One region of the Pantoea sp. R13S299 genome, then DNA from elsewhere that is predicted to be linked to it. Evidence: predicted binding sites of a transcription regulator. Region 1 holds the regulator's gene; each other region holds the start of a gene.
What was found. The regulator CRP, encoded in region 1, controls carbon source genes, mostly activating them, when cyclic AMP is high. The targets are predictions, from matches to a motif close to ATGTGANNNNNNTCACAT.
Positions count from the first base shown of each region.

Region 2: a site for CRP is predicted at 1,585-1,602, ahead of ACN1CO_RS21005 (PTS mannitol transporter subunit IICBA). Genes of this name have one in related genera too.
Region 3: a site for CRP is predicted at 3,496-3,513, ahead of epd (erythrose-4-phosphate dehydrogenase). Genes of this name have one in related genera too.
Region 4: a site for CRP is predicted at 4,187-4,204, ahead of udp (uridine phosphorylase). Genes of this name have one in related genera too.

Region 1 covers NZ_JBLYEF010000005.1:211,748-219,475, reverse strand. Annotated here, with positions in the region: gene ACN1CO_RS20125 (hydrolase) at 1-776, shown strand, start outside; gene ACN1CO_RS20120 (YheU family protein) at 781-999, shown strand; gene ACN1CO_RS20115 (phosphoribulokinase) at 1,061-1,930, shown strand; gene ACN1CO_RS20110 (OsmC family protein) at 2,270-2,674, opposite strand; gene crp (cAMP-activated global transcriptional regulator CRP) at 2,978-3,610, shown strand; gene ACN1CO_RS20100 (YccS/YhfK family putative transporter) at 3,668-5,743, shown strand; gene argD (bifunctional acetylornithine/succinyldiaminopimelate transaminase) at 5,745-6,965, opposite strand; gene ACN1CO_RS20090 (aminodeoxychorismate/anthranilate synthase component II) at 7,047-7,622, opposite strand; gene ACN1CO_RS20085 (putative adenosine monophosphate-protein transferase Fic) at 7,664-7,728, opposite strand, start outside.
Region 2 covers NZ_JBLYEF010000006.1:125,362-133,089, forward strand. Annotated here, with positions in the region: gene ACN1CO_RS20995 (gamma-glutamyltransferase family protein) at 1-357, shown strand, start outside; gene ACN1CO_RS21000 (DUF3053 domain-containing protein) at 595-1,311, shown strand; gene ACN1CO_RS21005 (PTS mannitol transporter subunit IICBA) at 1,744-3,678, shown strand; gene mtlD (mannitol-1-phosphate 5-dehydrogenase) at 3,775-4,923, shown strand; gene mtlR (mannitol operon repressor MtlR) at 4,988-5,533, shown strand; gene ACN1CO_RS21020 (YibL family ribosome-associated protein) at 5,638-6,000, shown strand; gene ACN1CO_RS21025 (VirK/YbjX family protein) at 6,010-6,978, opposite strand; gene sodA (superoxide dismutase [Mn]) at 7,180-7,728, opposite strand, start outside.
Region 3 covers NZ_JBLYEF010000004.1:280,320-288,047, forward strand. Annotated here, with positions in the region: gene ACN1CO_RS18350 (YidB family protein) at 1-301, shown strand, start outside; gene ACN1CO_RS18355 (M48 family metallopeptidase) at 366-1,121, opposite strand; gene tkt (transketolase) at 1,393-3,387, shown strand; gene epd (erythrose-4-phosphate dehydrogenase) at 3,703-4,722, shown strand; gene pgk (phosphoglycerate kinase) at 4,774-5,937, shown strand; gene fbaA (class II fructose-bisphosphate aldolase) at 6,043-7,122, shown strand; gene mscS (small-conductance mechanosensitive channel MscS) at 7,325-7,728, shown strand, end outside.
Region 4 covers NZ_JBLYEF010000006.1:16,419-24,146, forward strand. Annotated here, with positions in the region: gene ubiE (bifunctional demethylmenaquinone methyltransferase/2-methoxy-6-polyprenyl-1,4-benzoquinol methylase UbiE) at 1-293, opposite strand, end outside; gene rmuC (DNA recombination protein RmuC) at 369-1,868, opposite strand; gene ACN1CO_RS20555 (tetratricopeptide repeat protein) at 1,954-3,222, opposite strand; gene udp (uridine phosphorylase) at 3,314-4,075, opposite strand; gene ACN1CO_RS20565 (dienelactone hydrolase family protein) at 4,379-5,212, shown strand; gene metE (5-methyltetrahydropteroyltriglutamate--homocysteine S-methyltransferase) at 5,265-7,535, opposite strand; gene metR (HTH-type transcriptional regulator MetR) at 7,680-7,728, shown strand, end outside.

The DNA.
Region 1 (7,728 bases):
GACTGGAAGGCAGCTTTCACAGCCCCTATATTCATGGCCTGATGGACATCTGCCGCGCGCGCGGCTGGCTGGCTGTGGTGATGCATTTTCGCGGCTGCAGCGGCGAACCTAACCGGCTCAATCGCATCTATCACTCCGGCGAAACCGAAGATGCCCGCTTCTTCCTGCACTGGCTGCGCACGCGCTGGGGCAATGTGCCCACCGCTGCCGTCGGTTTCTCGCTGGGCGGCAACATGCTGGGCTGCCTGCTGGGCCAGCAGGGTTCAGCCGCTGAGGTGGATGCGGCCGTGATTGTCTCCGCCCCGCTGCTGCTGGAACCGTGCAGCGTGAAACTGGAACGCGGCTTCTCACGCTTCTATCAATACTATTTGCTGGCGCAGCTCAAGAAAAATGCCCGCCGCAAACTGCACGCCTGGCCGGACACGCTGCCTGTCAATCTGGCGCAGCTGAAAGCGCTGCGGCGACTGCGCGATTTTGATGATGCGATTACTGCCCGCGCCCACGGTTTTGTTGATGCAGCAGATTACTACCATCGTGCCAGCGCCATGCCCTGGCTGAAGCACGTAGAGAAACCGCTGCTGATCATCCACGCCAAAGACGATCCCTTCATGAGTGATGAGGTCATCCCGCACAGCAGCCAATTATCTGCCACTATTACTTATCAACTGACACCCCATGGCGGCCACGTAGGTTTTGTCGGCGGGACGTTACGCCAGCCTGAAATGTGGCTGGAACAGCGCATCCCGCAGTGGATCGCCCCTATTCTGGATAACTGATCTCGTGATTATTCCCTGGCAACAGGTCTCACCAGAGACCCTTGAAAATCTGATTGAAACCTTTGTGCTGCGCGAAGGTACGGACTATGGCGAGCAGGAACGCAGCCTGCTGGACAAGGTGGCTGATGTGCGACGCCAGCTGGAAACCGGTGAAGTGGTGCTGGTGTGGTCGGAACTGCATGAATCGGTCAATATCATGCCACGCAAAGAATTTCGCGGCTGATGCACCCGGCATCATTTCATGATAACAATGCTCATCGCCCGACCTCACAGGGAGCTTTTCTATGTCTGCACGTCATCCCATTATCGCGGTGACCGGTTCCAGCGGCGCAGGGACCACCACTACCAGCCTCGCGTTTCGCAAAATCTTTCAGCAGCTCGATCTTCATGCGGCCGAGCTGGAAGGTGACAGCTTTCACCGCTTTACCCGCCCTGAAATGGATATGGCGATTCGTAAAGCGCGCGATTTAGGGCGTCATGTCAGCTACTTCGGTCCGGAAGCTAATGACTTTGGCCTGCTGGAACAGAGCTTTAAAGAGTATGGTCAAAGCGGACAGGGGCAATCGCGTAAATATCTGCACACCTACGATGAAGCAGTACCGTGGAATCAGGTGCCCGGCACCTTTACGCCATGGCAGCCGCTGCCGCAGAACACCGACATTCTTTTCTATGAAGGACTGCACGGTGGCGTGGTAACAGCACAACACAACGTGGCGGAACAGGTCGATCTGCTGGTGGGCGTGGTGCCGATTGTTAACCTGGAGTGGATTCAGAAGCTGGTGCGCGACACTGGCGAGCGCGGTCATTCACGTGAAGCGGTGATGGATTCCGTGGTGCGCTCAATGGAGGATTACATCAACTTCATCACGCCGCAGTTCTCACGCACCCACCTCAACTTTCAGCGCGTCCCGACCGTCGATACCTCAAACCCGTTCGCGGCCCGCGCCATTCCGTCACTGGATGAGAGCTTTGTGGTGATTCACTTTCAGGCGCTGGAAGATATCGACTTCCCCTACCTGCTGGCGATGCTGCAGGGATCATTTATCTCGCACATCAATACGCTGGTCGTGCCCGGCGGCAAAATGGGTCTGGCGATGGAGTTGATCATGGGCCCGCTGGTGAAACGGCTGATGGAAGGTAAACGGATAGAGTAAGAGTTCAAAAGGGCCTTTCCAGACTAATGCCAATGCTGGATAAGTCTAACAGCAGCGAAAAAACTTAACACGCAGGGAACCGGGTCACAAGAGGAAAGCGTCCCGCGCCAGGGACAAAAACGCCGGGAGCGTTTTTGAACAACGCAACGCGTTGGCCCGGCAACGGGCGCACCTCAGGGATGAGGTGCGTAATCGCGCGGGCCGAGCGGCCAGGGATTGGCTCAAGCGACTTTCCGATCTGACCCGGTTCCCCTGCGCCAGCAAAGTCTCAAAGCGAATTCCCCATCCAGGCACGGCCTCACACCGGACTACCAGCAACTTTGAAAAAAACTGCGACTGTTACAGCTCAACCACTTCATAGCTATGCGTCATCGTCACACCTTTACCCAGCATGATGGCCACCGAGCAATATTTTTCTGCAGAAAGATCCACCGCGCGTGAGACCGCTTTATCCTGGAGCGCTTTACCACTCACGATAAAATGCAGGTTGATGTGCGTAAAGATTCTCGGCGCCTCTTCACGACGTTCTGAGGTCAGTTTTACTTCACAATCAGCCACATCGTTGCGGCCTTTTTGCAGAATTGAAACCACATCAATCGCGCTGCATCCGCCAGCCGCCATCAGCACCATCTCCATTGGGCTGGGCGCTTTATCACCTGAATTGCCATCCATCAGTATCTGATGGCCGGATGAGGATTCTCCGAGGAATGTCAGCCCTTCTACCCACTTCACTCTTGCCTGCATGATTTTTGCTCCGGAATACGCTGTTTTGCCGCCAGACTACGCTTTCACCTGGTAAACAGCAATCCAGAGAAATCCGCCTGTAGCTGAAGCGAGACAACAGAAGACAGTCGGCAAAAGCTGTGCTACAAACAGTGCTGAAAATATTTTTCGTCACCCGATGGCGAAGCCGGGAAGAATGATGCGCACTGCGCCTGATGCGGCCCGAATAATTTCCTGAAAGGGAAACGCTTGAAGCTTTCACCGCCTGACAGGGAAAACTGCCCCCTGTATTTTGGGCACGATTACAACAGAGGATAATAGCGAATGGTTCTCGGCAAACCGCAAACAGACCCTACACTCGAATGGTTCCTGTCCCATTGCCATATTCACAAGTATCCATCCAAAAGTACGCTTATTCACCAAGGTGAAAAAGCAGAAACGCTTTACTACATCGTTAAAGGTTCCGTCGCGGTTCTGATTAAAGATGAAGAAGGCAAAGAGATGATTCTTTCCTACCTGAATCAGGGCGATTTCATTGGTGAGCTTGGCCTCTTCGAAGAAGGCCAGGAGCGCAGCGCCTGGGTACGTGCGAAAAGCGCGTGCGAAGTGGCGGAAATTTCTTACAAGAAATTCCGTCAGCTGATCCAGGTTAACCCCGACATCCTGATGCGACTCTCAGCACAGATGGCGAGTCGCCTGCAGGTCACGTCTGAAAAAGTGGGTAACCTCGCTTTCCTCGACGTCACCGGACGCATTGCACAGACCCTGCTCAACCTGGCGAAGCAGCCAGATGCCATGACGCATCCCGACGGCATGCAAATTAAAATCACTCGTCAGGAAATTGGCCAGATTGTTGGTTGTTCACGCGAAACCGTGGGCCGTATTTTGAAGATGCTGGAAGATCAGAACCTGATCTCCGCACACGGCAAAACCATCGTCGTTTACGGCACCCGCTAATTCCTGTCACCCACGGCGTGATGGCAACATCACGCCGTTATTGTTTGTGTTGGGCCGATGTGGCGTCGAATCATTTACCATCCTGAAGTTAACTATGCCTTGAGGCAAACGCTGGTCCTCTGTCTGCCAGTGGCGCTGGGCTGGCTGGCTGGCGACCTGCAAAAAGGTCTGCTGTTCTCGTTAGTGCCCGCCTGCTGCAACATTTCCGGTCTGGATACCCCGCACAAACGCTTCTTCAAACGTCTGATTGTTGGCGGCAGCCTGTTTGCCCTCGGCAGCTTTCTGATTCAGTGGCTCACCCTGCATGCGATTCCACTGCCGCTGATCCTCTTCGCTATGCCCCTGCTGCTCGGCGTCACCGGTGAAATCAGCCCGCTGCATGGCCGCCTGCTGCCCGGCACCCTTATCGCCGCCATCTTCACCCTCAGCCTGATTGGCCGCATGCCCATCTACGTCACCCCGCTGCTCTATATCGGCGGCACGCTCTGGTATGGGGTCTTCAACTGGTTCTGGTTCTGGCTGTGGAAAGAGCAGCCGATGCGCGAAAGCCTCAGCCTGATCTACCGCGAGCTGGCTAACTACTGCGACGCCAAATATACCCTGCTCACGCAGCTCACCGATCCGGAAAAGGCGCTGCCGCCGCTGCTGGCACGTCAGCAGAAAGTGGTCGATTTGATCAACACCTGTTATCAGCAGATGCACATGCTGTCGGCAAGCCGCGATCACAGCCATAAACGGCTGACGCGCGCCTTTCAGGTGGCACTGGATCTGCAGGAGCATATCTCAGTCAGCCTGCATCGGCCGGAAGAGGTGCAAAAACTGGTCGAGCAGAGCCATGCCGAAGCGGTCATTCGCTGGAATGCCAAAACCATCTCGGCCCGGCTGCGTGTGCTGGCGGATAACATCCTTTATCACCAGCTACCCGATCGCTTTGCAATGGATAAACAGCTCGGTGCGCTGGAAAAGATCGCCCATCAGCATCCCGACAATCCGGTAGGTAACTTCTGCCTTTACCACTTCAATCGCATTGCGCGGGTCCTGCGCACCCAGAAACCGTTGTATCAACGCGATCTGATGGCGGACCGCCAGCGCCGTCTGCCGCTGTTACCGGCGCTGCGCAGTTATCTCTCATTCCGCTCGTCGGCACTGCGCACTGCCGGCCGCTTTGCAGTCATGCTGATGCTGGGAAGCGCGCTGGCGCTGTTCTTCAACATCCCCAAACCCTACTGGATCCTGATGACCATCATGTTCGTCAGCCAGAACGGTTACAGCGCTACCCGTGTCCGCATCCAGCATAGGGCGCTGGGCACCTTTGCCGGTCTGGTCATCGCGGCCGCGACGCTGCGCCTGGCGGTGCCGGAGTCGCTGGTGCTGATGATCATGCTGGCGATAACCTTTATCAGCTATCGCTTTACCCGCCAGTTCTATGGCTGGTCGATGATTGGCTTTACGGTCACGGCGGTTTACTCGCTGCAACTGCTGTCGCTGAATGGCGCGCAGTTCCTGCTGCCGCGACTGATGGATACGCTGATGGGCTGTCTGATCGCCTTTGGCGGGATGCTGTGGCTATGGCCGCAGTGGCAGAGCGGCTTACTGCGGCAAAACGCCCATGACGCGCTGGAAACCTATCAGGATGCGCTGCGGCTGTTGCTGGGCGATGAACAGTCGCCAGAGAAACTGGCTTATCAGCGCGTGAAGGTTAATCAGGCGCACAATGCGCTGTTTAACTCCCTGAATCAGGCGATGCAGGAACCGGCATTCAACTCCCGCTACCTGAGTGATATGCGGCTCTGGGTCACGCACAGCCAGTTTATTGTTGAGCATATCAATGCGATAACGATTCTGGCGCGCGAGCACACCATGCTGACGGCCTCACTGGCTGAACGCTATCTGCAATCCTGTGAAATCGCGCTGCAGCGCTGTCAGCAGCGGCTGGAATATGATGGTGAAAGCTCACAGGTCAATCTGCTGGATGATCTGGAGAATATCAGTGAGGGACCGATTACGGTGGTGGAGCAGCATGTGCGGCGCATTCTCGATCATCTGAGCGTGATGTACACCATTTCATCGCTGGCGTGGAACCAGCGACCACAACATGGCCGCTGGCTGATCAGACGCTTACGTAAAAACTAAGTTAGCTGTTGAGCACTTTGCCGACGGCGGTGGCGAAGCGGCTCATGCCCTCTTCAATGTCGGCCGGTTCGATAATCAGTGACGGGGCAAAACGCATCACGTCGGTTCCGGCCACCAGCACCATCACACCTTCAGCGGCGGCGGCATTCAGAATGTCGCGCGACCTGCCGGCATGCTGAGGTTTCAGCGCAGCACCAATCAGCAGCCCTTTGCCGCGAATGTCGCTGAACAGATCATACTTCGCGTCGATAGCTTTCAGCGCCGTGACAAAATGCTGACGACGCATCTCAACGCCCGCCAGCACGTCTGGCGTATTGATTATATCCAGCGCCGTTTCGGCGATGGCGCAGGCCAGCGGATTGCCGCCATAGGTGGTGCCATGCACGCCCGGCGCCATGGTCGAGGCGATCTCGTTAGTGGTCAGCATGGCGCTGACCGGGAAGCCGCCGCCCAGCGCTTTGGCTGAGGTCAGAATATCGGGCTGAATGCCATAATGCTCATAGGCGAACAGCTTGCCGCTGCGTCCCATGCCGCTCTGTACTTCATCCAGCACCAGCAGCGCCTGATGCTGATCGCAAAGCGCACGCAGTCCCTGCATAAATTCCTGCGTCGCGGGCACCACGCCGCCTTCACCCTGAATCGGTTCAACCACGATGGCGCAGGTATGATCGTCAATAACGGCTTTCACCGCGTCCAGGTCATTGAACGGCACGTGAACGATATCGGCCGGTTTAGGGCCGAATCCGTCAGAATATTTTGGCTGTCCGCCGACCGTAACGGTGAACAGCGTCCGGCCATGAAAAGCATTATGGAAGGCGATGATCTTACTTTTGAACGGGCTGTGACGTTTGCAGGCATAGTAGCGCGCCAGCTTAAAGGCGGCTTCGTTGGCTTCGGCACCGGAGTTGGCGAAAAATACGCGGTCAGCAAAGGTCGCCTGGATTAATTTACTGGCGAGGCGCAGTGCCGGTTCGTTGGTGAAGACGTTGCTGGTGTGCCACAGCGTCTCGCCCTGGCTTTTCAGCGTTTCCACCAGCGCAGGATGGCAGTGTCCAAGTGCGGTGACGGCGATACCACCTGAGAAATCGATATACTCTTTGCCCTGCTGATCCCATACGCGACTGCCTTTACCTTTTACCGGCACGAACTGCGCAGGTGCATAAACAGGCAAAATAACGTTATCGAACGTCTCCCGCGTGACCGCAATTTTTTCCGCTGCCATTAGTAACCCCATCTGGATGATTGTTGTGCTGACCTGAAATAATAATCACAAAATATGCATAAAAAATCACTCAAAGGCAACTTATTGCTCAAGGAAATTGCGCAGCAGCTGATGTCCCTGCTCGCTGAGAATGCTTTCGGGATGGAACTGTACGCCTTCCAGCGCCAGGGTTTTGTGGCGGAATCCCATAATTTCGTCAGGCTCGCCGTCACGCACCGTCCAGGCAGTCACCTCGAATACATCGGGCAGAGAATCGCGCTGCACAATCAGCGAGTGATAGCGGGTCACGGTAAGGGGATTATTGAGATTGCGGAACACGCCCTGGCCGGTGTGCTGAATCGCGGAGGTTTTGCCATGCATCACCTGACGCGCACGCACCACCTGCGCGCCATACGCCTGCGCAATCGCCTGATGGCCCAGGCAGACGCCCAGCACAGGCATCTGCCCGGCGAAATGCCGGATCGCCGCCAGCGAGATGCCGGACTCCGTCGGCGTGCAGGGGCCAGGGGAGATCACCAGATGGGTCAGCGGCAGCGCCGCCATCTGCTCCAGGGTGATGGCATCATTGCGCACCACCTGAACCTGCGCGCCCAGCTCGCAGAAATATTGATAAAGATTCCAGGTAAAGGAGTCGTAATTGTCGATAAGCAGCAGCATGACGTATCCAGAATGATAAACCGCGCCGCTATTCTACGCGGTCAGGCCGCCTCACTCACCACTTTCGCAAAGACCTGCTCCAGTGGGGCCAGGTCTCCGGCCACAC
Region 2 (7,728 bases), on a different contig from region 1:
GCTTTTGCGCGGGATCAGCAGGGCCAGCCGCTGATGGCATTTGGCGTGATGGGCGGCCCGATGCAGGCGCAGGGACATGTCCAGCTGGCGCTGCGGATTATGCTGCACCGGCAGAATCCGCAGGCCGCCATCGATGCGCCGCGCTGGCGCGTGGTGCAGGGCCGCGAGGTGGTGTTTGAATCCACACTCGATCGCAATACGCTGAGCACACTACGCCGCATGGGCCACAACGTGGTACTGGAAGATCCTCTGAGCAATTACAACTTTGGTGGCGCGCAGGCGATAGTGCGCGACCCGCAGGGCTTCTACATTGCGGCCAGTGAGAGTCGCAAAGATGGTCAGGCGGTGGTGTTTTAAGGTCGCAGAAGTGAGCGTCAGGCTGCTCAGCCCCTCCTTCATCTCTGCGCGCTGAAGCCTGTAATGAAAGGGAACGCAGCACGCCCTGAGGCGCTGGCGGCTCCTTTCTGTAACCGGCGTTTCAGAAAGCATCTGTTTCACAGGTGGTTTCACGTTGTGCCGTGGCTCGGGTTTGTTCTATTCTTTAGGCCATTCCTACCTGGACATCTGACAGTATCACCGACAGGAGTTGACCCTATGGCTTCAGGACTTACACGCCTTATGGCACGCGGCGGCATTATGCTCGCTGGCGCGCTGATCGTGCTGCAACTCACCGCATGCGGTGATAAAGAAGGCGAGCAGCGCAAAGCATTTATCGATTTTCTCCAGAACACTGTGATGCGCAGCGGCGAGCATCTGCCCAGCCTCAGCGAAAACCAGAAGCAGAGCTTTGGCAACTTCGCCAGCGATTACGCCATCATGTATGGCTTCTCGCAGCAGGCGAACAAAGCGGTTGAACAGGGTATGCGTCCGGTGGTGGATGAGCTTTCTGCTATTCGCGTTCCGCAGGATTATCTCAGCCGTCGTGATTCCCTGCGTCAGGCGACCAGCGCACTGGTGATCGTCACCCAGCAGATTGAAAGCGCCAAAATGCAGGCGGATAGCAGCAAAGCGGCCCTGAAGCAGCCGGATGACCTGAAAAAAGTCTACGACACCGCCTATAACAAAGTGGTGACGGTGCCTGCCAATCAGCTGATTCCTCTGCTGCCAAAACTCCAGGCGCTGAGCCAGGGTGCAGTGCAGACCGGCGATTTCCTGCAAACGCAGGGAACCCGTGTCAGCTTCAATGATGGCGGCGTGCAGTTCCCGACTCAGGATCAGGCTTCGCAATATAACGCGCTGATGAGCACTTTATCCGCCAATTCGCAGGCGCTTCCTCAGGCACAGGCTGCCGTCCAGGGTGGTCTGCAGTAAACCCGCTTAACGGGCAGGCGCTAATCGTCTGCCCGTCACACTTCCTTTTCTCCTCCCACCCAATCGCCCACTGAATGAAGTGTGATCTGGCGCATTTTCGACCAAAAATAGTTTGTGATCTAAGTCACAGATATATAACAAATCAACGTCAGACAAGTGTGATTCACCTCACAGATAACCGGCCACCCCGTCTAAAAATCAGCCAAAAGAGCCTGAGCCACGCTTTAAAGTGTGATCAAAATCACGCTATTCACCCCTGCCACCACCCCAAATCAGTGATGTAGATCACACTTACCCCGCACGCTACGCAGCGTCAAATTCGCGTGATAGAGTCCGCGTGCATACAGTAATACCACCGGCTTTGAGTCGGGGTGGCTAAACAAAAACAAGCGCGCTCTCCTATTGCAGCGCGTCTCAATAAGGGGTGGGTTTATGTCCTCATCAGTGAAGGTCAAAGTACAAAGCTTTGGTCGCTTTCTGAGTAATATGGTGATGCCAAACATCGGGGCGTTTATCGCCTGGGGTATCATCACCGCACTGTTTATTCCAACTGGCTGGATCCCTAACGAAACGCTGGCCAAACTGGTTGGCCCGATGATCACCTACCTGCTGCCACTGCTGATCGGTTTCACCGGTGGGCGTCTGGTGGGCGGCGATCGCGGCGGCGTGGTCGGTGCCATTACCACCATGGGTGTGATTGTCGGTGCTGATATGCCGATGTTCCTCGGCGCGATGATTGCCGGTCCGCTGGGCGGCTGGGCAATCAAGTCGTTTGACCGGGCGATTGATGGCAAAATCAAAAGCGGCTTCGAGATGCTGGTCAACAACTTCTCGGCCGGTATTATCGGGATGATACTGGCACTGCTGGCGTTCCTGGCGATCGGTCCGCTGGTAGAAGGTCTGTCACACATTCTCGCCGCGGGCGTGAATCTGATGGTGCAGAACAACCTGCTGCCACTGACCTCGATCTTCGTCGAACCCGCGAAAATCCTGTTCCTGAACAACGCCATTAACCACGGTATCTTCTCGCCGCTCGGTATCCAGCAGGCGAGCGAAGCCGGCAAGTCGATCTTCTTCCTGATCGAAGCCAACCCGGGTCCGGGTATGGGCGTGCTGATGGCCTATATGTTCTTTGGTCGTGGCAGTGCTAAACAGTCTGCGGGCGGTGCGGCAATCATCCACTTCCTTGGCGGCATCCATGAGATCTACTTCCCGTATGTGCTGATGGCTCCTCGCCTGCTGCTGGCGGTTATCCTTGGCGGTATGACCGGCGTCTTCACGCTGACGGTGCTGAACGGTGGCCTGGTCTCTCCTGCCTCACCGGGTTCAATCCTTGCGGTGCTGGCAATGACGCCAAAAGGTGCCTACTTCGCGAACATCGCCGCTATCGCTGCGGCCTTCGCCGTCTCCTTCGTAGTGTCCGCTATCCTGCTGAAAACCAGCAAAGTCAAAGAAGATGACGATATCGAGGCCGCGACCCAGCGCATGCATGAGATGAAAGCGCAGTCTAAAGGCCAGAGCGGCGCGGGTGCCCCAGTCGCCAGCGATGCCATGAGCGTTGAACTGCATCACGTACGTAAAATCATCGTCGCCTGTGATGCCGGTATGGGTTCGAGCGCGATGGGTGCAGGTGTACTGCGTAAGAAAGTGCAGGACGCCGGGCTGAGCAATGTATCGGTGACCAATACCGCGATCAATGCCCTGCCGGGTGATGTCGATCTGGTGATTACCCACCGTGACCTGACTGAGCGCGCCATCCGCCAGGCTCCGCATGCGCAGCATATCTCGCTGAACAACTTCCTCGACAGCGCGCTCTACAGCACCCTGACCGAGCGTCTGGTGGCGGCTAACCGCAGCGACGTGCATCGTGAAACGGTAAACACCGCGCTCTCTGACAGCTACGATGAAGGCAACGCACACCTGTTTAAACTGGGTGCGGATAACGTCTTCCTCGGCCTGACCGCCAGTAACAAAGAGCAGGCGATTCGCTTTGCCGGTGAGCAGCTGGTGAAAGGCGGTTACGTCGAGCCTGAATATGTTGAAGCGATGCTGGCGCGTGAAAAACTGACGCCGACCTACCTCGGTGAGTCGATTGCGGTGCCACACGGCACGGTCGAAGCGAAAGATCGCGTGCTGAAAACTGGCGTAGTGTTCTGTCAGTATCCGGCTGGCGTCCTGTTCGGCGAAGAACCGGACGATGTCGCGCGCCTGGTGATTGGTATTGCTGCCCGTAACAACGAGCACATCCAGGTGATTACCAGCCTGACCAATGCGCTGGATGATGACAGCGTGATTGAGAAGCTGGCGAACACCACCAGCGTGCAGGAAGTGCTGGATCTGCTGTCAGGTAAGCCAGCAGTCGCATAATTCAGAGCAATTATTTTCCCTGGGGCGGTCATGCCCGTCCCGATTTCCTGGGGCGGGTTTGCCCGCCCCATCGTCATTTGATATGGGTCAAAAATTATGAAAGCGTTACATTTCGGAGCAGGAAACATTGGTCGCGGCTTTATCGGCAAATTACTGGCTGATGCAGGTATCGAACTGGTTTTTGCTGATGTGAATCAGACGGTGCTGGATGCACTGAACGCGCGTCATGAGTATCCCGTTCATGTGGTTGGCGAGCAGGCCAAAGTGGAAACCGTCAGAGGCGTCAGTGCGGTCAACAGCACCAGCAATGAGATCATCACCCTGGTCTCTGAAGTCGATCTGGTCACTACCGCCGTGGGTCCGCAGATTCTGGAGCGTATTGCCGGCAGTGTGGCTAAAGGTCTGGCAAAACGCAGCGACGACGGTAACACCCGTCCGTTAAATATCATTGCCTGCGAGAACATGGTGCGCGGCACCAGCCAGCTGAAACAGCACGTGCTGAAGGCACTGCCGGAGCAGTATCACGCCTGGCTGGAGCAGCATGTCGGCTTTGTGGATTCCGCTGTCGATCGCATCGTGCCCCCTTCTGAAGCAGGCAGCACCGATCCACTGGAAGTGACCGTTGAGACGTTCAGCGAGTGGATCGTCGATAAAACCCAGTTTAAAGGCGACCTGCCGACCATTCCAGGTATGGAGCTGACCGATAATCTGATGGCCTTTGTGGAGCGTAAACTTTTCACCCTGAACACCGGTCACGCCATTACCGCCTACCTCGGCCAGCTGGCCGGTCATCAGACCATTCGTGACGCCATCCTCGATGAAAAAATCCGGGCCGTGGTGAAAGGCGCAATGGAAGAGAGTGGCGCAGTGCTGATTAAGCGTTACGGTTTTGATGCGGAGAAACATGCGGCCTACATCCGCAAGATTCTGGGCCGTTTTGAAAATCCGTATCTGAAAGATGATGTTGAGCGCGTAGGCCGTCAGCCGCTGCGTAAACTCAGCGCGGGCGATCGCCTGATCAAGCCGACGCTGGGTACGCTGGAATATAGTTTACCGCACGCCAGCCTGGTGCAGGGGATTGCCGCCGCGATGCACTATCGCAGCGATCAGGACCCACAGGCGCAGGAGCTGGCCGCGCTGCTGGCAGAAAAAGGCCCACAGGCGACGCTGGCTGAGATTTCAGGACTGGATGCCAACAGCGAAGTCGTGGCTTCTGTGGTGAGCGCCTGGCACGCTATGGCATAATGCGCGCGTGTTAGTGACGCAAGCCGGGCGCAGTTCGCCTGCGCCCAACGGCGGTATAGAACCCATGCAGGCAATAATGGAAGAGAAGCAGGCTTTTGAGAACCGGGTGCTTGAGCGCCTGAACGCCGGTCGTTCGGTGAGAAGCTTTCTGATCGCCGCCGTTGAGCTATTGGCTGAAGCTGTCAATCTGCTGGTGCTGCAGGTGTTCCGCAAAGATGACTATGCGGTGAAATATGCCGTAGAGCCGCTGCTGCTGGGCAATGGTCCTCTGGGCGAACTCTCGGTTCGCCTGAAGCTGATTTACGGACTTGGCGTGATCAGTCGCCACGAATATGAAGATGGTGAACTGCTGCTGGCACTGCGCGAAGAGCTGAATCATGACCACGGCGATTATCGTTTTACCGACGATGAGATCCTCGGCCCGTTTGGTGAACTGCACTGCGTCACCGCCTGGCCACCCGCGCCGGTGTTTCACACCGAAGATGCCGAGCTGCGCAGCATGCAGCAGCAGCGCTATCTGCAGATGGTGCGATCCACCATGGTCCTGTCGCTCACCGAGCTGATCGCCCGCATCAGTATGAAGCAGGCGTTTAAAAAGTCCGGCAGCTGATCCTGTCAGGCGCCATCACGGCGCCTTTTTTCGTCTCAACCTGAGCGGGAAACTGCACCGGATTTGGTGTATCCTTGGCCTGTTTTCCTCAACGAGTTGTTGTCATGAAAGAGCAAGAAAAGAACGAAATCAAACTTCTCAGCGATAAGCTGGACGCATTGAACCGCAAAGAGCCACAGTTACTCGAATCGGGTGATGTCGAGAAACTGGGCGCGTTGCTGAAAGAGAAAGAAGCGCTGGTCATTGAGATTGAGCGTCTGCGCGGTCAGCGAGTTGAAAAACTCAGTGTTGAAGCGCAGAAGCTGCAAAAAATGGGCTTCAGCCGCGAAATTACCAAGAAAGAGCAGGCAAATCTGGGCGCGCTGAAGAAAAGCGTGCGCGGCCTGGTGGTGGTGCATCCAATGACCGCGCTGGGACGTGAGATGGGTCTGACAGCGATGACCGGCTTCGCTAAAACCGCATTCTGACGGCGTCGATCAGGCAGCAGCCTGATCGACATCGGCTTTGCGTTCGCCGGCGGCGGCATACACCTGCTCCGCCAGCGCATCCAGCAGTTCATAGCGGCGGCGATACTCTGCCCGCTTCTTACTGGCGATCTCCTCCAGCGTTTTACGTGGCAGGCTCAGCGGCAGTACAAACATCCCATCTTTGCGCGCTTCACCGCTCAGCGACAGCCAGAATTCACTGTAGCTGGCAAAGAACTTATCTCCTTTGCTGTGACGATAACGCAGGCTGCGGAATACATGGGTATCATCGCCCACCGCCTGAATACTTTCCACGCCACACTGCTTCGCAACAATAAACACCGCTTCCATTAACAGGCGTTTCGGGAAGAGACCGTGAGCCGCTTTAGTTGCCTCACGGATCATCTCATTATTAATATGTTTACGCGGTCCCTGTAATCCACCAATTAACAGAGTGCGCTGGTTATTCTCGTTAAGAATAGAAAATGAGAGCGACGCAATAATTTCGTCGTTATAACGCAATACCAGCGTTACTTCACCTTCCCGATCGAAATAACCGGAACTGCAGGAGAGGATAAAAGCCTCACCATTTTTACCAGTCAGCGTAGCCAGTGGATTATCCGTAGCACTCTGCAGCAGCTGACGCAGAATGGGATTTTCCAGATTGTTCATCAGGCTGTAATGATCGAGTATCGCCTGCGCACGGGCAGCAATGCTCATGCCTGAACGCAGATAAGGCCGGTGCAGCTTGGCTGGCAGCAATCCCTGCGTGCTCATCAGCAAGGGAAGTTGTGGTAAATGCGACAACTCATTCAGATAACGCAGCGTCGTCAGCGGCGATATTAACGTTCTTAACACAAATTTCAGGCGAAAACGTTTACTTCTCCAGAGTTTATCCGGAACGTATTTCCCACTAATTAACTGAAAAAAAAGTGAAGCAGAGGAATCGGTCGTATTTTCGTGAGTAGTTATAATAGACATAGTCAGCGACACACATTGAGTTAAGCAGGAATGTCACTGAAAATAACATAGCCAATATCAACGGCAGGTTAATGCCCCATAACATTAAAACTGATACCTCATTATCCCTGGTTCAATCTGGCAGTGCACAAAATAGAGATAAAAAAAACCGGCGAAATAAATTTTACCGGTTTATCTTCATTGCGTTTACTTTTGGTTAACTTATTTAGCAGAAGCGAAGCGGGCTGCCGCTTCGTCCCAGTTAACCACGTTCCAGAACGCTTTGATGTAGTCAGGACGTTTGTTCTGATACTTCAGGTAGTAAGCGTGTTCCCACACATCCAGACCGATGATCGGGAAGCCAGAAACGCCGGCAACCGCTTCACCCATCAGCGGGTTGTCCTGGTTTGCGGTAGAAACCACAGCCAGTTTGTCGCCTTTCTTAACCAGCCATGCCCAGCCAGAACCGAAACGGGTCGCAGCGGCTTTCTCGAACTCTTCCTGGAATTTTTCCACGCTACCGAAATCTTTCTCGATAGCCGCTTTCAGGTCGCCCTGCAGCGTGGTGCCGGTTTTCAGGCCTTTCCAGAACAGGCTGTGGTTAGCGTGACCGCCTGCGTTGTTACGCAGTGGGCCTTTTTTGTCTGCTGGCAGCTGATCCAGTTTGGTGATCAGCTCTTCTACCGGCAGATTAGCAAATTCAGTGCCTTCCAGCGCCGCGTTCGCGTTGTTAACGTAGGCCTGGTGGTGTTTGGTGTGATGGATCTCCAT
Region 3 (7,728 bases), on a different contig from region 1:
TGAAGTGCTGCTGCAAAAATTCCAGCAGGGCGGGCTGGGCGAGGTGTTTGGTTCGTGGATCGGCACCGGGGCTAATCAGCCGGTAGAACACAGCGACATCCACTCTGCGTTTGGTCAGGCTGAGTTGCAGTCACTGGCAGATAAGCTGGGAACCGACGTTAAGGGCGCAGCGGGCACGCTGGCGGTTATTCTGCCGCAGCTGATCGACAAGATGTCACCTCAGGGGCATATGGATGAAGCATCGCTGCACGAGAACAAACTCGATTTAGGTTCGATGGTGGATCAGATATTCAAACGTTAGGTCTGTGATGCTGAACTGACACGTTTTACAGGCGCATGCACCGCGCATGCGCCTGGGTTATGCGTTACTTCGCGTCAGCTGCGATACGCTCACGGATGTGCGCGGCGCGTGCTTCAGAAGCCGGGTGCGAGTCAAACATTGAGCTCTGACGTCCCTGTTCCAGCTTTGCCAGTTTTTCGAAGCTGGTCACCAGACCCTCTGGATTGATGTTGCGCTTCTTCATCAAATCGTAGGAGTAGTCATCCGCCTGCGATTCCTGCGTCTGGGAGAACTGCGCATTGACCAGCTTTTCACCCATTTCACCCAGCTGCGACTGTGACAGTGAACCGATCACACCGCCCACAGAGGCCGCTGCCGTGCGGGCTGCGGTCGTGGCATATGCCACCTGCATCGCTTTACGCGTATGGCCTAACGCCACGTGGCCCATCTCATGGCCCAGCACGCCTTCCACTTCATTGTCGGTCATCATATCCATCAGGCCGCTGTAAACGCGGATACAGCCGTTTGCCATTGCCCAGGCGTTGACGTCTTTGGTCTGATAAACCTTGTAGTTCGCGGGAACGCCGTTGATGTTGTCGCCCAGCGCGGCGGCAATCTTGTTCAGACGCTGCTGATACTCACTGTTAGCGGGCGCAATCTGATTATCTTTGTCCATCTGCTCACAGGATTTGTCGCTCAGAAGCTTTACCTGATCGTCGCTCAGGGAATAAGCCTGATACGCCTGCGCGCCCGACTGCATCAGCGCATTATTGTCTAAACCCTGACAGCCGCTGAGCAGCGTCGTCAGACCCAGTGCTAACACCATTTTTTTGATTTTCATGCTGTATCCCATCCATAACAAGGTAAGAAAAACAAACACCTGAAACTCAGTCAGGTGAATAAACGATTTGGTTATAGCGTGCCAGTCTGCACTTTGCTAGCAGAGTTGGCCGGAAAAGCCATACGAAGCGGTTACATTTAGCGTTTTACAACATGTACTTTTGACCCGATTTTCATGTACATTGATTGGCAACTTTTTCCTTGTTTTGCCCGGTAACTCATTAATAACAATAAGTTAAGGTGCGAAGCATTAATCCGACCTGGAGTAGAAAATGCCCTCTCGTAAAGAGCTTGCCAACGCCATTCGTGCGTTAAGTATGGATGCAGTACAGAAAGCGAAATCGGGACATCCGGGTGCCCCTATGGGCATGGCGGACATCGCTGAAGTACTCTGGCGCGGCTACCTGAACCACAACCCAACCAACCCGCTGTGGGCCGACCGCGACCGTTTCGTGCTTTCTAACGGTCACGGCTCCATGCTGATCTACAGCCTGCTGCACCTGACCGGCTACGATCTGCCAATGAGCGAACTGGAAAACTTCCGCCAGCTGCACTCTAAAACTCCAGGTCACCCTGAATATGGTTACACCGTGGGCGTTGAAACCACTACTGGTCCGCTGGGGCAGGGCATCGCGAACGCCGTCGGCTTCGCCATTGCTGAGCGCACGCTGGCTGCACAGTTCAACCGTCCGGGTCATGACATCGTAGACCACAACACCTATGTCTTCATGGGTGATGGCTGCATGATGGAAGGTATCTCGCACGAAGTCTGCTCTCTGGCGGGTACGCTGAAGCTGGGCAAACTGGTTGCGTTCTATGATGACAACGGTATCTCTATCGACGGTCACATCGATGGCTGGTTCACCGATGACACCGCTAAGCGCTTTGAAGCGTACGGCTGGCACGTGGTGCGCGGCGTGGATGGTCACGATGCAGATGCCATTTCTAAAGCGATCGACGAAGCGAAGAGCGTCAGCGACAAGCCTTCACTGCTGATGTGCAAAACCGTTATCGGCTTCGGTTCACCCAACAAAGCGGGCACCCATGATTCACACGGCGCACCGCTGGGTGATGACGAAGTGGCACTGACCCGCAAACAGCTGGGCTGGAACTACGCACCGTTCGTTATTCCTTCTGACATCTACGCTGAGTGGGACGCGAAAGAAGCAGGCAAGGCGAAAGAAGCAGCATGGGATGAGAAATTCGCTGCCTATGCGCAGGCACATCCTGAACTGGCTGCGGAATTCAAACGTCGCGTGAGCAACGAACTGCCTGCTAACTGGCATGAAGAGTCTCAGAAATTCGTTGAGCAGCTGCAGGCGAACCCGGCGAAGATCGCCAGCCGTAAAGCCTCTCAGAATGCTATCGAAGCCTTTGGTAAAATCCTGCCGGAATATCTGGGCGGCTCAGCCGACCTGGCACCGAGCAACCTGACTATCTGGTCTGGCTCTAAGCCAATCAACGAAGATGCGGCAGGCAACTACATCCATTACGGCGTGCGCGAGTTCGGTATGACCGCCATCGCCAATGGTCTGGCGCTGCACGGCGGCTTCCTGCCTTACACCGCCACCTTCCTGATGTTCGTTGAATATGCGCGTAACGCAGCGCGCATGGCGGCACTGATGAAGATCCGTCAGATCATGGTCTACACCCACGACTCTATCGGTCTGGGCGAAGATGGCCCGACGCATCAGCCTGTTGAGCAGATGGCGAGCCTGCGCACCACACCAAACATGAGCCTGTGGCGTCCATGTGACCAGGTTGAATCCGCCGTTGCGTGGAAATATGCCATCGAACGTCAGGATGGCCCGACGGCGCTGATCTTCTCCCGTCAGAACCTGGCGCAGCAGGAACGTGACACCACGCAGCTGGCTAATGTGACGCGCGGTGGTTACGTGCTGAAAGATTGCAATGGTACGCCTGAGCTGATCCTGATCGCGACCGGTTCAGAAGTTGAACTGGCTGTGGGTGCCTGGGACAAACTCACCAGCGAAGGCCGCAAAGTACGCGTGGTCTCTATGCCGTCAACAGATGCATTCGACAAGCAGAGCGATGAGTACCGTGAATCTGTGCTGCCAAAAGCGGTCAGCGCGCGCGTGGCTATCGAAGCGGGCATTGCTGATTACTGGTTCAAATACACCGGCCTGAACGGCGCTATCGTGGGTATGACCAGCTTCGGTGAATCTGCTCCTGCGGATCAGCTGTTCGAGCTGTTTGGCTTTACCGTCGACAACGTGGTCGCAAAAGCGAAAGCGCTGCTGGCGTAAAAACCGGCCAGGCGGGTCTGCTCCCGTCTGGCAGTGAAATTAAAGGGACGAGCCATTCGTCCCTTTTGCTTTTTTATTCCTGCAGTAATAAACGTTTCAGGCTTATTTTTGTGACGCAGATCCAAATTTAAGCAGTCAGATTGATCGCAATCATTCCTGTTATTCCTTCCTTCTATTATTCTGGCTGAACCGTTTCAGTCGCCGGACAAACCGCCCTGATTTCGGACAATGCCGGGTAAGAATCTCCTGTACAAAGTGCAGTGAAACGCTCAGGCTAACGGCACGTTTTTTTCAGTCTGACGTGGCAGGAGAGAAATGACGGTACGGGTAGCGATAAATGGTTTTGGCCGGATTGGACGCAACGTCCTGCGCGCGCTCTATGAGACGGGCCGACGAGCAGAGATCACCGTGGTCGCGATTAACGAGCTGGCAGAAGCCACCGGTATGGCGCACCTGCTGAAATACGATACCAGCCATGGCCGCTTTGCTTTCGATGTCCGCCAGGAGCGCGATGTCATGTGGGTAGGGGGCGATACCCTGCGCATTCTGCACCGTGCAGACATAGCCGATTTGCCGTGGCGTGAACTCGACGTGGATGTGGTGCTGGACTGCACCGGCGTCTATGGCTCGCGGGCTGATGGCGAAGCCCATCTGCAGGCGGGTGCTAAAAAAGTTCTGTTCTCCCATCCCGGCGGAAACGATCTCGACGCCACCGTTGTGTACGGCGTTAACGAGCAGTATCTGACCGCCAGCGACCGCATCGTTTCCAACGCTTCCTGTACCACGAACTGCATTATCCCGGTCATTAAATTGCTGGATGATGAGTTTGGTATCGAATCCGGCACCGTCACCACGATCCACTCGGCGATGCACGATCAGCAGGTGATCGACGCCTATCACAGCGATCTGCGCCGCACCCGCGCCGCCAGTCAGTCGATCATCCCGGTGGATACCCGTCTGGCGGCAGGCATTACCCGTATTTTTCCGAAATTCAACGATCGCTTTGAGGCGATAGCCGTTCGCGTCCCGACGATTAACGTGACGGCCATTGATCTCAGCGTTTCTGTGCATAACGCGGTAACGGCGGGTGACGTTAACACCTTGTTGCGAAGCGCGGCAGAAGGGGCATTTCGTGGTATAGTTGACTACACGGAATTACCGTTAGTCTCAGTAGATTTTAACCATGATCCGCACAGTGCCATTGTGGACGGAACACAAACGCGGGTCAGCGGTCAACACCTTATCAAGACACTGGTCTGGTGTGACAATGAATGGGGCTTTGCTAACCGAATGCTCGACACGACGTTAGCGATGGCCGCAAGCGGTTTCAGGTAAGACGCGGTTTGCGTCTGGCAAAACTTATGAGAATCAACGAGAGGATTCACCATGTCTGTAATTAAGATGACCGATCTGGATCTGGCTGGTAAACGCGTTCTGATCCGTTCCGATCTGAACGTACCAGTTAAAGAAGGTAAAGTGACGTCTGATGCACGTATCCGTGCTTCTCTGCCAACCATTGAAGCGGCGTTGAAACAGGGCGCGAAAGTAATGGTTACCTCTCACCTGGGTCGTCCGACCGAAGGTGAATACAATGAAGAGTTCTCGCTGCTGCCGGTAGTTAATTACCTGAAAGACAAGCTGAGCGGCACCAAAGTGACCCTGGCAAAAGATTACCTCGACGGCGTTGAAGTTGGCGCTGGCGAACTGGTAGTGCTGGAAAACGTTCGCTTTAACAAAGGCGAAAAGAAAGATGACGAAGCACTGTCTAAAAAATACGCTGCCCTGTGCGACGTATTCGTGATGGACGCGTTTGGTACTGCGCACCGTGCGCAGGCTTCTACTCACGGCGTTGGCAAATTTTCTCCTATCGCCTGTGCCGGTCCGCTGCTCTCTGCAGAACTGGAAGCGCTGGGTAAAGTCATGAGCAACCCTGAGCGTCCACTGGTGGCTGTGGTCGGCGGTTCTAAAGTCTCTACCAAATTTGACGTGCTGCAGTCTCTGGTCAAAATCGCGGACACCGTGATTGTGGGCGGCGGCATCGCGAACACCTTCGTGGCTATCGACAACAATGTCGGTAAATCACTCTATGAACCAGACTTCGTTGAAGCGGCTAAAGGCCTGCGCGATCAGCACGGTATCCCGGTTCCAACTGACTCACGTGTCGGCACAGAATTCTCTGAAACTGCGCCAGCGACCGTGAAAAAGGTTTCGGAAGTGGCGGATAACGAAGAGATTATGGACTTCGGCGATGAAACCGCTCAGGCCATGGCTGCTATCCTGAAGGATGCTAAAACCATCCTGTGGAACGGCCCGGTAGGCGTGTTTGAATTCCCTAACTTCCGTAAAGGCACCGAGATCGTGGCTAACGCCATTGCAGACAGCGATGCCTTCTCTGTTGCAGGCGGCGGCGATACCTTAGCGGCTATCGACCTGTTCGGCATCGAAGACAAAATTTCCTACATCTCTACCGGCGGCGGCGCGTTCCTTGAGTTCGTGGAAGGTAAAACACTGCCTGCAGTTGCCATGCTGGAAGAGCGTGCGAAGCAGTAATCCTTTGGGGGCGATGCCACACGGCATCGCCTGAAGTCTTGCCCGTCAGGGCGTTTAAATCGACGTTCCTCAAGGGGAACAACGGTCACGAAACAGGACACAATCATGTCTAAAATTTTTGATTTCGTAAAACCCGGCGTTGTCACTGGTGATGACGTACAGAAGATCTTCAAAGTTGCGAAAGAGAACAAATTCGCACTGCCAGCCGTAAACTGCGTCGGCACCGACTCTATCAATGCGGCACTGGAAGCAGCGGCGAAAGTAAAAGCGCCAATCATCATCCAGTTCTCTAACGGTGGTGCGGCATTTATCGCGGGTAAAGGCTTCAAGACTGACAAACCACAGGGCGCGGCAATCTTCGGCGCTATCGCCGGTGCACACCATGTTCACCTGATGGCAGAGCAGTATGGCGTGCCGGTTATCCTGCACACTGACCACTGCGCTAAGAAACTGCTGCCGTGGATCGACGGTCTGCTGGACGCGGGTGAAGAGTACTTCCAGAAAAACGGTAAGCCACTCTTCTCTTCTCACATGATCGACCTGTCAGAAGAGTCACTGGAAGAGAACATCGAAATCAGCAGCAAGTACCTGGCGCGCATGGCGAAACTCGACATGACACTGGAAATCGAACTGGGCTGCACCGGTGGTGAAGAAGATGGCGTTGATAACAGCCATATGGACGCCTCTGCGCTTTACACCCAGCCAGAAGATGTGAACTATGCCTACGAAAAACTGAATGCTATCAGCCCGCGCTTCACCATTGCGGCTTCATTCGGTAACGTACACGGCGTGTACAAGCCAGGTAACGTGAAACTGACCCCAACCATTCTGCGTGATTCGCAGAAATTCGTGTGTGAAAAACATGGTCTGCCGCATAACGCGCTGGACTTCGTTTTCCACGGCGGTTCAGGTTCTTCTGCTGCAGAAATCGAAGAGTCTATCAGCTACGGCGTGATCAAGATGAACATCGATACCGATACCCAATGGGCAACCTGGGACGGCATCCTGCAGTACTACAAAAAGAACGAAGGCTATCTGCAGTCGCAGCTGGGTAACCCGGAAGGCGACGACAAGCCAAACAAGAAATACTACGACCCACGCGTCTGGCTGCGTTCTGCCCAGGCCTCTATGGTCGTGCGTCTGGAGCAGGCTTTCAAAGAGCTTAACGCTGTCGACGTTCTGTAACTGACATTCTATGTATAAATAGTTTTCAGTACAAAAAAGGCCCGGAAGGGCCTTTTTTTATACCTCATTTCTGGAAAACAGAGCATAAATGCCGTGTCGTTTGGCACTCTGACTGATAATTGTTTACCCTTGGTAGCAGGGTGTCGGATGTCATCTGGCAGTTTTTTCATTCCCGGTGGGAATCTAACAACAGGGCTTATTAATGGAAGATTTACACGTCGTCGACGGATTAAATAACGCAGGTAACTGGCTGGTTCGCAATCAGGCGCTGATTATCAGCTATGCCGTGAATATCGTTGCGGCTATTGCCATCATTATCATCGGGATGATCATCGCCCGTATCATCTCCAATGCCGTGAATCGCCTGCTGCGCGCCCGTCACATCGACGCGACCGTGGCAGACTTCCTCTCTGCGCTGGTGCGCTACGGGGTTATCGCCTTCACCATTATCGCCGCACTGGGACGCATTGGCGTACAGACGGCCTCGGTAATTGCCGTACTGGGTGCCGCCGGTCTGGCCGTGGGTCTTGCCTTACAGGGTTCGCTCTCAAACCTGGCCGCAGGCGTCCTGCTGGTGACTTTCCGTCCATTCCGCACCGGCGAGTT
Region 4 (7,728 bases), on a different contig from region 1:
TTGATATCGGCCAGGACAACCTGACCGGTCTCGCCCACCAGGCGAGAGAATTTAGCGGTCAGATCGCCGGTACCACCCGCCAGATCTAACACGCGCTGACCGCGACGTACGCCGCTGCTGTCAATGGTAAAACGCTTCCAGATACGATGGACGCCAAACGACATCAAATCGTTCATCAGGTCATATTTTGCCGCTACGGAGTGAAACACGTCCGCGACTTTGTCAGCTTTTTCGCTTTTGGCGACCGTCTGAAAGCCAAAATGGGTAGTTTCCTGCTGTGATTCATCTGCCATCGGTTTTACCTGCTCCACAAACAATACTTCCCGAAGTGTATCAGAGTCACGGAAGTCAGGCACGCTGCGCCCATACTATTCGTGGAGGCGTCTCACACGCTGCTCGCTCTCATCCGCATCCCTGTCGTCATCTGCATCCTCATCCGCCCGGTTTTCCGGCATGGCTCGTTCGGCCAGCTGCGGGTTGATGGGCCGTTTGATCTCCACGCCCAGCGCGCGAAATCCTTCCGTCTGGGCGATGAGGTTGCCACGCCCTTCTGACAGCTTTTTCATCGCCTCGCGATAGCTATTCTGCGCCTTATCCAGGCTGTGACCAATGCCGCTCATATCATCGACAAACAGCCGCATCTTGTCATAGAGCCGCGTAGCCCGATCGGCAATACGCTGCGCATTGCGGCTCTGATGCTCATAGCGCCACAGATTATTAATGGTCCGCAATGCCACCAGCAGCGTGGTGGGGCTGACCAGCATGATGTTTTGCTGCAGCGCCTCGCCAATCAGCTCAGGCTGGCGGTCAATTGCCAGCAAAAAGGCGGGCTCAACCGGAATGAACATCAGCACATAATCCAGCGATCGTAAGCCGGGCAATTGCTGATAATCCTTTCGCCCCAGCAGACGAATATGCGCCCGCATGGCCGCGACATGCTCCTGGATCGCCTGCTCACGTTCGATCTCGTCATTCGCATTGAAGTAGCGCTCGTAAGCCACCAGCGTCATTTTGGCGTCTACCACCACATCTTTGCCCTGCGGCAGACGCACAATCACATCCGGCTGCATCCTGCCCTGCTGTTCGGACTGAATACTGACCTGGGTTTCATATTCGTAGCCTTCACGCAGTCCGGAGGCTTCCAGTACGCGGCTCAGCACTACTTCACCCCAGTTCCCCTGAATTTTATTGTCGCCCTTCAGCGCTTTGGTCAGGTTCAGTGCCTCCTGCGCCATCTGCGCATTCAGCTGCTGTAACTGTCGGATTTCGTGGGTCAGCGTGTGCCGTTCGCGCGCCTCTGCGCCAAAGCTCTCATGCACCTGACGCCGGAAGCCATCAAGCTGTTCACGCAGCGGACCAATCAGCCCGTCCAGACTCTGGCGGTTCTGTTCATCGACGCGACGGCCGCTGTTTTCGAAGATACGGTTGGCGAGGTTTTCAAACTGGGCGCTGAGGCGTTGTTCACTATTGGTCAGCAGGCGCTGTTTCTCTTCAGCCGCGAAACGGGTCTCTTCAAGGCGGATGGTGACTTCGCGCAGCTCCGCTTCCTGCGCGCTGTTAACCTCCAGCTGATTGCGCAGTTCACGATTAAGCTGCTCACTTTCATTACGCCAGTAATCAAGCTGTTGCAGTCGCTCATTGGCGCCGCTCAGCGCGCCGTGCAGCTGACGAAGCTCCTGCTCACGCTGCTGCGTCTGCTGCTGAAGCTGTTCGATTTGCTGCTGCTGACGCTGTTGCGCCTCTTCCTGCAGACGGCGCTCGGTCTGGAAACTGGCGACCTGATGGCCGGCACGTAACTGTGCCAGCATCCAGCCAATCCCTAACCCGGCAAGCGCCAGACAGGCGCTGATAATGATGTGCTGATCCATGATTTCCCTCGCGACTCAGGCTGCTGAGGGAAAGGTAGAGTCGCACTGTATGAATGTCCAGATAATTTTAGCAGGATTCAGCGCCTTACAGCGCCACCACCGTGAGCTTGCCAGCCTGCCACTCATCAATCAGAAAAAACGGCATGGGCAATAGCCACTCACCCTTTTTAACCTGCGCCAGATAGTGCCAGGTTGCCCCGCCCGAGGTGATCGCGACGCGCTGTCTGCTTCCCTCAGCGGCGCTGGATTTGCCGGTCATACTGGCAAAACCGGCATTGCTGCCCACATGGAAATGCGGCGTCTGCCAGCGCACAGGCGCATGGTCAGGCCACGGCTGAGCCTGATGGAAATGAAACAGCTCATCATGGCTCAGGAGGCTTTCACGCACTGTCGGCCACAATGCCACCTTAAGGAAATACTGATCGGTGAAGCGTTCGCTGCCCTGATACTGCGCAATAAAATCACGCATCGCCTGTTCCACACCCCGGAAGACGCCGTGACAGCCGCCCCACATCCCTGCCAGCAAGAGTTCGGTATGAGAGAAGTAGTCACGCATATGGTGGAACCAGTAAGGCGATGCCAGCCAGGCGTTAACCGCCGCCGCTTCGCGCTCCGAGAGCAGCGAGTCGGCATCACGCACGATAAAGCGCTTCACAGCCGGATCGTCGAGCACCAGAAAACGCCACAGGGTTGGATACACCGTTTTTTCGTGAGACATATCGACCAGCTGGACGTGCGGCTGGTCAAGACGCTGCCAGACATGCTGCGGCACGCTGTCATCCAGGTAGATGCGGCAGACCCAGCCGGGATAGAACTCAGGCGCAACTTCAACGTTTTTAATCTGGGTTTCACAGTAGCGCGGCTGATCGCCATACAGGCTGAAGGCGATGACATTCTGGTGCGGCTGACTGAGATCGACAGGCTCAGGTTGCGGAGCGGGAAACGCCATGCGCTGCCCCTGACTAAAACGCGCATCAGAACGCATCAGCGACGCCAGACCGTGACGCGCCACCTCGTCCTTTTTATCCAGCCAGCCACACACTTCGGTCAGGCCATCCAGCCAGGTTTCAGAGGCTGTAGCCTGCACAGCGGGCGGTGACTGATAAATCTTCTGATAGATTTTGTACGCTTTATTGTGCTGACCCAGACGCAGCAGACAGAGCGCGTAGTCGCTCAGCACCTGCATCTGGTTGGGCATTGAGCGCAGCACCTCTTCGCAGCATTGGGCTGCCAGCGGATAGTCGCCCTGTTGCATGGCGGCGCGGAAACATTCGGCACTGCGTTCCAGCCGGGCACTGAGTGCGGCAGGATTTGCGCCAGGAAGAGGACGTCGGACAGGAAGGGTTTTGCGCATAAACACTCTCAGGTTTCACTGATGTTACGCGCCGTTAACTACCGGCAGCAGGTTTTGAGTCTGGACAAAAACCTGCTGCCAGACGCAGTCGTTATAATAAACGACGCGCCGCTTCGACCACAATCTTCACTGCGTCGCTTTCTGTCTGTTTCATGGTAACCGCATCCGGGATCTCTTTCTGAGTGCGGTTCACAATCACGCCCGCGACCATGCCGGCTCGCAGACCCTGGCTGGCGCACATGGTTAACAGCGTAGCGGATTCCATCTCATAGTTAAGCACGCCCATCTCCTGCCACTCTTTCATCGATCCTTTGAAGCGACTGACGACACGACCTGACACGGTGTCGTAACGCTCCTGGCCCGGATAGAAGGTGTCAGAGGAGGCGGTAATGCCAATATGGGTCTTCGCGCCACAGGCTTCTGCGGCGGCAACCAGTGCGGTGGTGCAGGCGAAATCCGCCACTGCCGGGAACTCCATCGGCGCAAAATGCAGGCTGGCACCGTCCAGGCGTACAGACGCGGTGGTCACCAGGACATCGCCGACATTGATATGGGGCTGGATCGCGCCAGTCGTACCGACACGCAGGAAGGTCCTTACGCCGAGCTGTGCCAGCTCTTCGACGGCAATCGACGTGGAAGGACCGCCAATGCCGGTTGAGCAGACCACGACCGGCTTACCATCAATTTTTGCCAGCCATGAGGTAAATTCACGGTGTGAGGCGAGATGCGTGGCATCTTCCATCAGTCCGGCAATTTTCTTCACACGCTCCGGATCGCCCGGCACAATCGCCAGGGTGGCGCCCTGCAGATCGGCTTTAGTCAGGCCAAGATGGAAAACGTCAGACTGTGTCATTTTCAGACTCCTGTTAATAGAAGGTAGCGCGCCACTCTACGCCAGCACGCCCGATAAATATGTGACAGCTTTCACTTAAGAAAATGAAAGTTACATTTCACGGAAGATAAATTGTGATAGCTATCACACAATCAAATCTTACTGGTCCGGATAGCCATTAGCGAGGCTGTGTCAGGGTCAGCGCAATGTTAAAGAGGTGGGTGATTTTATTCGCTGCTGATTCTGTTACCCGACACCTGGCGCACAGGCTTTACAGCCAGGCTATAGTTACGTGATTGCGCAAATGCTTGCACGGAGAGAATAATGAAACCCAGTGATAATATGGCACAAAAACCGGCGACGGGCGGCTTTGCCCCTGCCGTGCAGCCTACCGCCTCTACGACCATCATTACCGAAAGCCCGGCCATTCACTCAGGTGAAACCTCAGTGCCAAGCCAGGGCGAAAACATGCCAGCATTTTTTGCAAAGCCCCACTCCGCGGAAGGCCCGTTGCCTGTCGTACTGGTGGTGCAGGAGATCTTTGGTGTGCATGAACACATCCGGGATATCTGCCGCCGACTGGCGCTGGAAGGCTATCTGGCGATCGCGCCCGAGCTCTATTTCCGCGAGGGTGATCCTTCTGAATACACTGATATCCCGACGCTGTTTAGCGAGCTGGTCAGCAAAGTGCCTGACACGCAGGTGCTGGCCGATCTCGATCATGCCGCTAACTGGGCTGCGCGCAACGGCGGCGATATCCGTCGCATGGGCATCACCGGTTTTTGCTGGGGTGGCCGCATCAGCTGGCTCTACGCAGCACATAACCCGCAGCTGCGCGCCGCAGTGGCATGGTATGGACGACTGACCGGTGAGCGCACGCTGAAGCAGCAGAAGCATCCGATTGATGTTGCGGTCGATCTGAGTGCGCCGGTGTTAGGTTTGTATGGTGGTCAGGATGATGGCATTCCACTGGAGAGCGTCGAGCAGATGCGTCAGGCGTTGCATGCCGCCAATGCGACCGCCGAGATCATCGTCTATCCCGAGGCGGGACATGCGTTTAATGCTGACTACCGTCCGAGTTACCATGCTGAATCAGCCAATGATGGCTGGCAGCGTATGCTGGCCTGGTTCAGGCAGTATGGCGTGGCATCAAAATAGATGAAAACAGGGGCGCTTATGCGCCCCTGTTTTTTGCCACCTGGCTCCTTTCCTACGCCGTCTCACCACGCAGTTTCTTCGCCGCCGTTACCATATTCGCCAGCGCCTGACGCGTCTCCGTCCAGCCTCGTGTCTTCAGACCGCAATCCGGGTTCACCCACAGCCGCGCTTCCGGAATTCGTTTCGCCGCCTTCAGCAACAGCGCTTCTATCCACTCCACGCTGGGGACATTAGGCGAGTGAATGTCATAGACGCCCGGGCCGATTTCATTCGGATACTCGAAATCTTCAAACGACTCCAGCAGGTCCATGTCAGACCGTGAGGTTTCAATCGTGATCACATCAGCATCCAGCGCCGCGATAGCATCCATAATGTCGTTGAACTCGCAGTAACACATATGCGTGTGAATCTGGGTTTCATCCCGCGCGACCGCCGCATTCAGCCGGAATGCCTCCACCGCCCAGTTCAGGTAGTCCGCCCACTCAGACTGATGCAGTGGCAGACCTTCACGCAGTGCCGGCTCATCAATCTGAATAATCCCGATGCCCGCCTTCTCCAGGTCTTCCACTTCGTCACGCAGCGCCAGCGCGATCTGCTTCGCAATGGTTTCACGTGACACATCTTCACGCGGGAATGACCAGCAGAGAATCGTCACCGGGCCGGTCAGCATCCCTTTTACCGGCTTGTCAGTCAGCGACTGAGCATATCTGGCCCACTCAACGGTGATCGCCTCCGGACGACTGATATCGCCGATGATCACAGGCGGTTTCACACAGCGAGAACCGTAGCTCTGTACCCAGCCATTCCGGGTAAAGACAAAGCCATCAAGATGCTCGCCGAAATACTCAACCATATCGTTACGTTCCGCTTCACCGTGCACCAACACATCCAGCCCCAGCCGCTCCTGCTCGATAATCGCCTGCTTAATATGCTCCGCGATGCCGGTACGGTAATGATTGCTGTCGAGAAGGCCCTGCTTAAAGTCGAGGCGCAGGCCACGAATTTCAGTGGTCTGTGGAAAAGAACCGATGGTCGTGGTGGGCCAGGCGGGCAGATTGAAACGCTGACGCTGCAGCACTGCCCGCACCGGGTAGGCACTCAGGCGTTCACTGTGCTGTGGCGTAATGGCCTGCAGACGCTGGCCTACCGCGGCATTATGTACGCGGCGAGAGTGGGCACGGGCGCGCACCGGTGCGCTCCAGGCGTCCAGCGAGGCCGCATCATTATTGTTAAGAGCCTGACTCAGCAGCGAGAGCTCAGCGCATTTCTGCAGCGCAAAGGCGAACCAGCTTTTGACTTCATCATCCAGACGGGTCTCGACGCTCAGATCGATCGGGCTGTGCAGCAGGGAGCAGGAAGAGCCGATCCACACCTGGTCACGCTGGGTGATCAGCGGTTGCAGGCGGCTGAACCAGTGGCTCAGATCGGCACGCCAGACGTTGCGTCCGTTAATCACCCCCAGCGACAGCAGCCAGCTGGCGGGCAGTTGCTGATTCAGCTGCTCAATATCATCGCGGCCATGAACCAGATCGACATGCAGGCCCTGCACCGGCAGCGCACGAATCACATCCATGTTCTGTCCGATGCTGTCAAAATAGGTGGTCAGCAGCAGCTTGCAGTGGCCCTGCAGGGCTTCATACGTCGGCTGGAAGGCTTCGCGCCACACCTGAGGCAACTCCAGCGCCAGGGCGGGTTCATCAATCTGAACCCATTCGATGCCGCGCGTTGCCAGTTCCGCCAGCACCTGCTGATAGACCGGCAGAATCGCCTCCAGCAGCGACAGACGATCAAATGGCTCGCCTTTGACTTTGCCCAGCCACAGATAGGTTACCGGCCCGAGCAGTACCGGCTTGATGTTATGGCCCAGCGCCAGCGCCTCATCAACCTCGTCCAGTAGCTGAGTCCAGGTCAGTTTAAATGTCTGGCCCTGGGTAAATTCCGGCACGATGTAGTGATAGTTGGTGTTAAACCATTTGGTCATTTCTGCCGCCGCCGCAGGCTCGCCGGTCGGCGCACGCCCGCGCCCCACGCGAAACAGCGTATCCAGATCAACGGTGCCATCGTGGTTCTGATGACGCGCAGGCACGTTGCCCAGCAGCAGGCTGGTGGTCAGCACATGATCATACCAGGCGAAATCGCCGACCGGCAGCAGATCGACGCCCGCCTCTTTCTGTTGTTGCCAGTGTCGCGCACGCAGTTCGCGGCCCGTCGCCCGTAACGCCTGCTGCGTGCTATCGCCCGCCCAGTAACTCTCCAGTGCTTTTTTCAGTTCACGGCGCAGGCCAATTCGGGGAAAGCCGAGGGTATGGTTGAGGATAGTCATGTGCTGTTCTCCAGATAATCTTTCACTTTGGCTTAAATGGGCAGCCAAAGATGTTTAGCCGTCCAGATGTTTACACTGCTATACTCTGCGGGTACTGTATGTTGCTCAAGCGCAATATGTTCACTTTCGATGTGAAGGACTCTCATGATCGAACTCAAGCACCTGCGGACGCTTCAGGCTCTGCGCAATACAG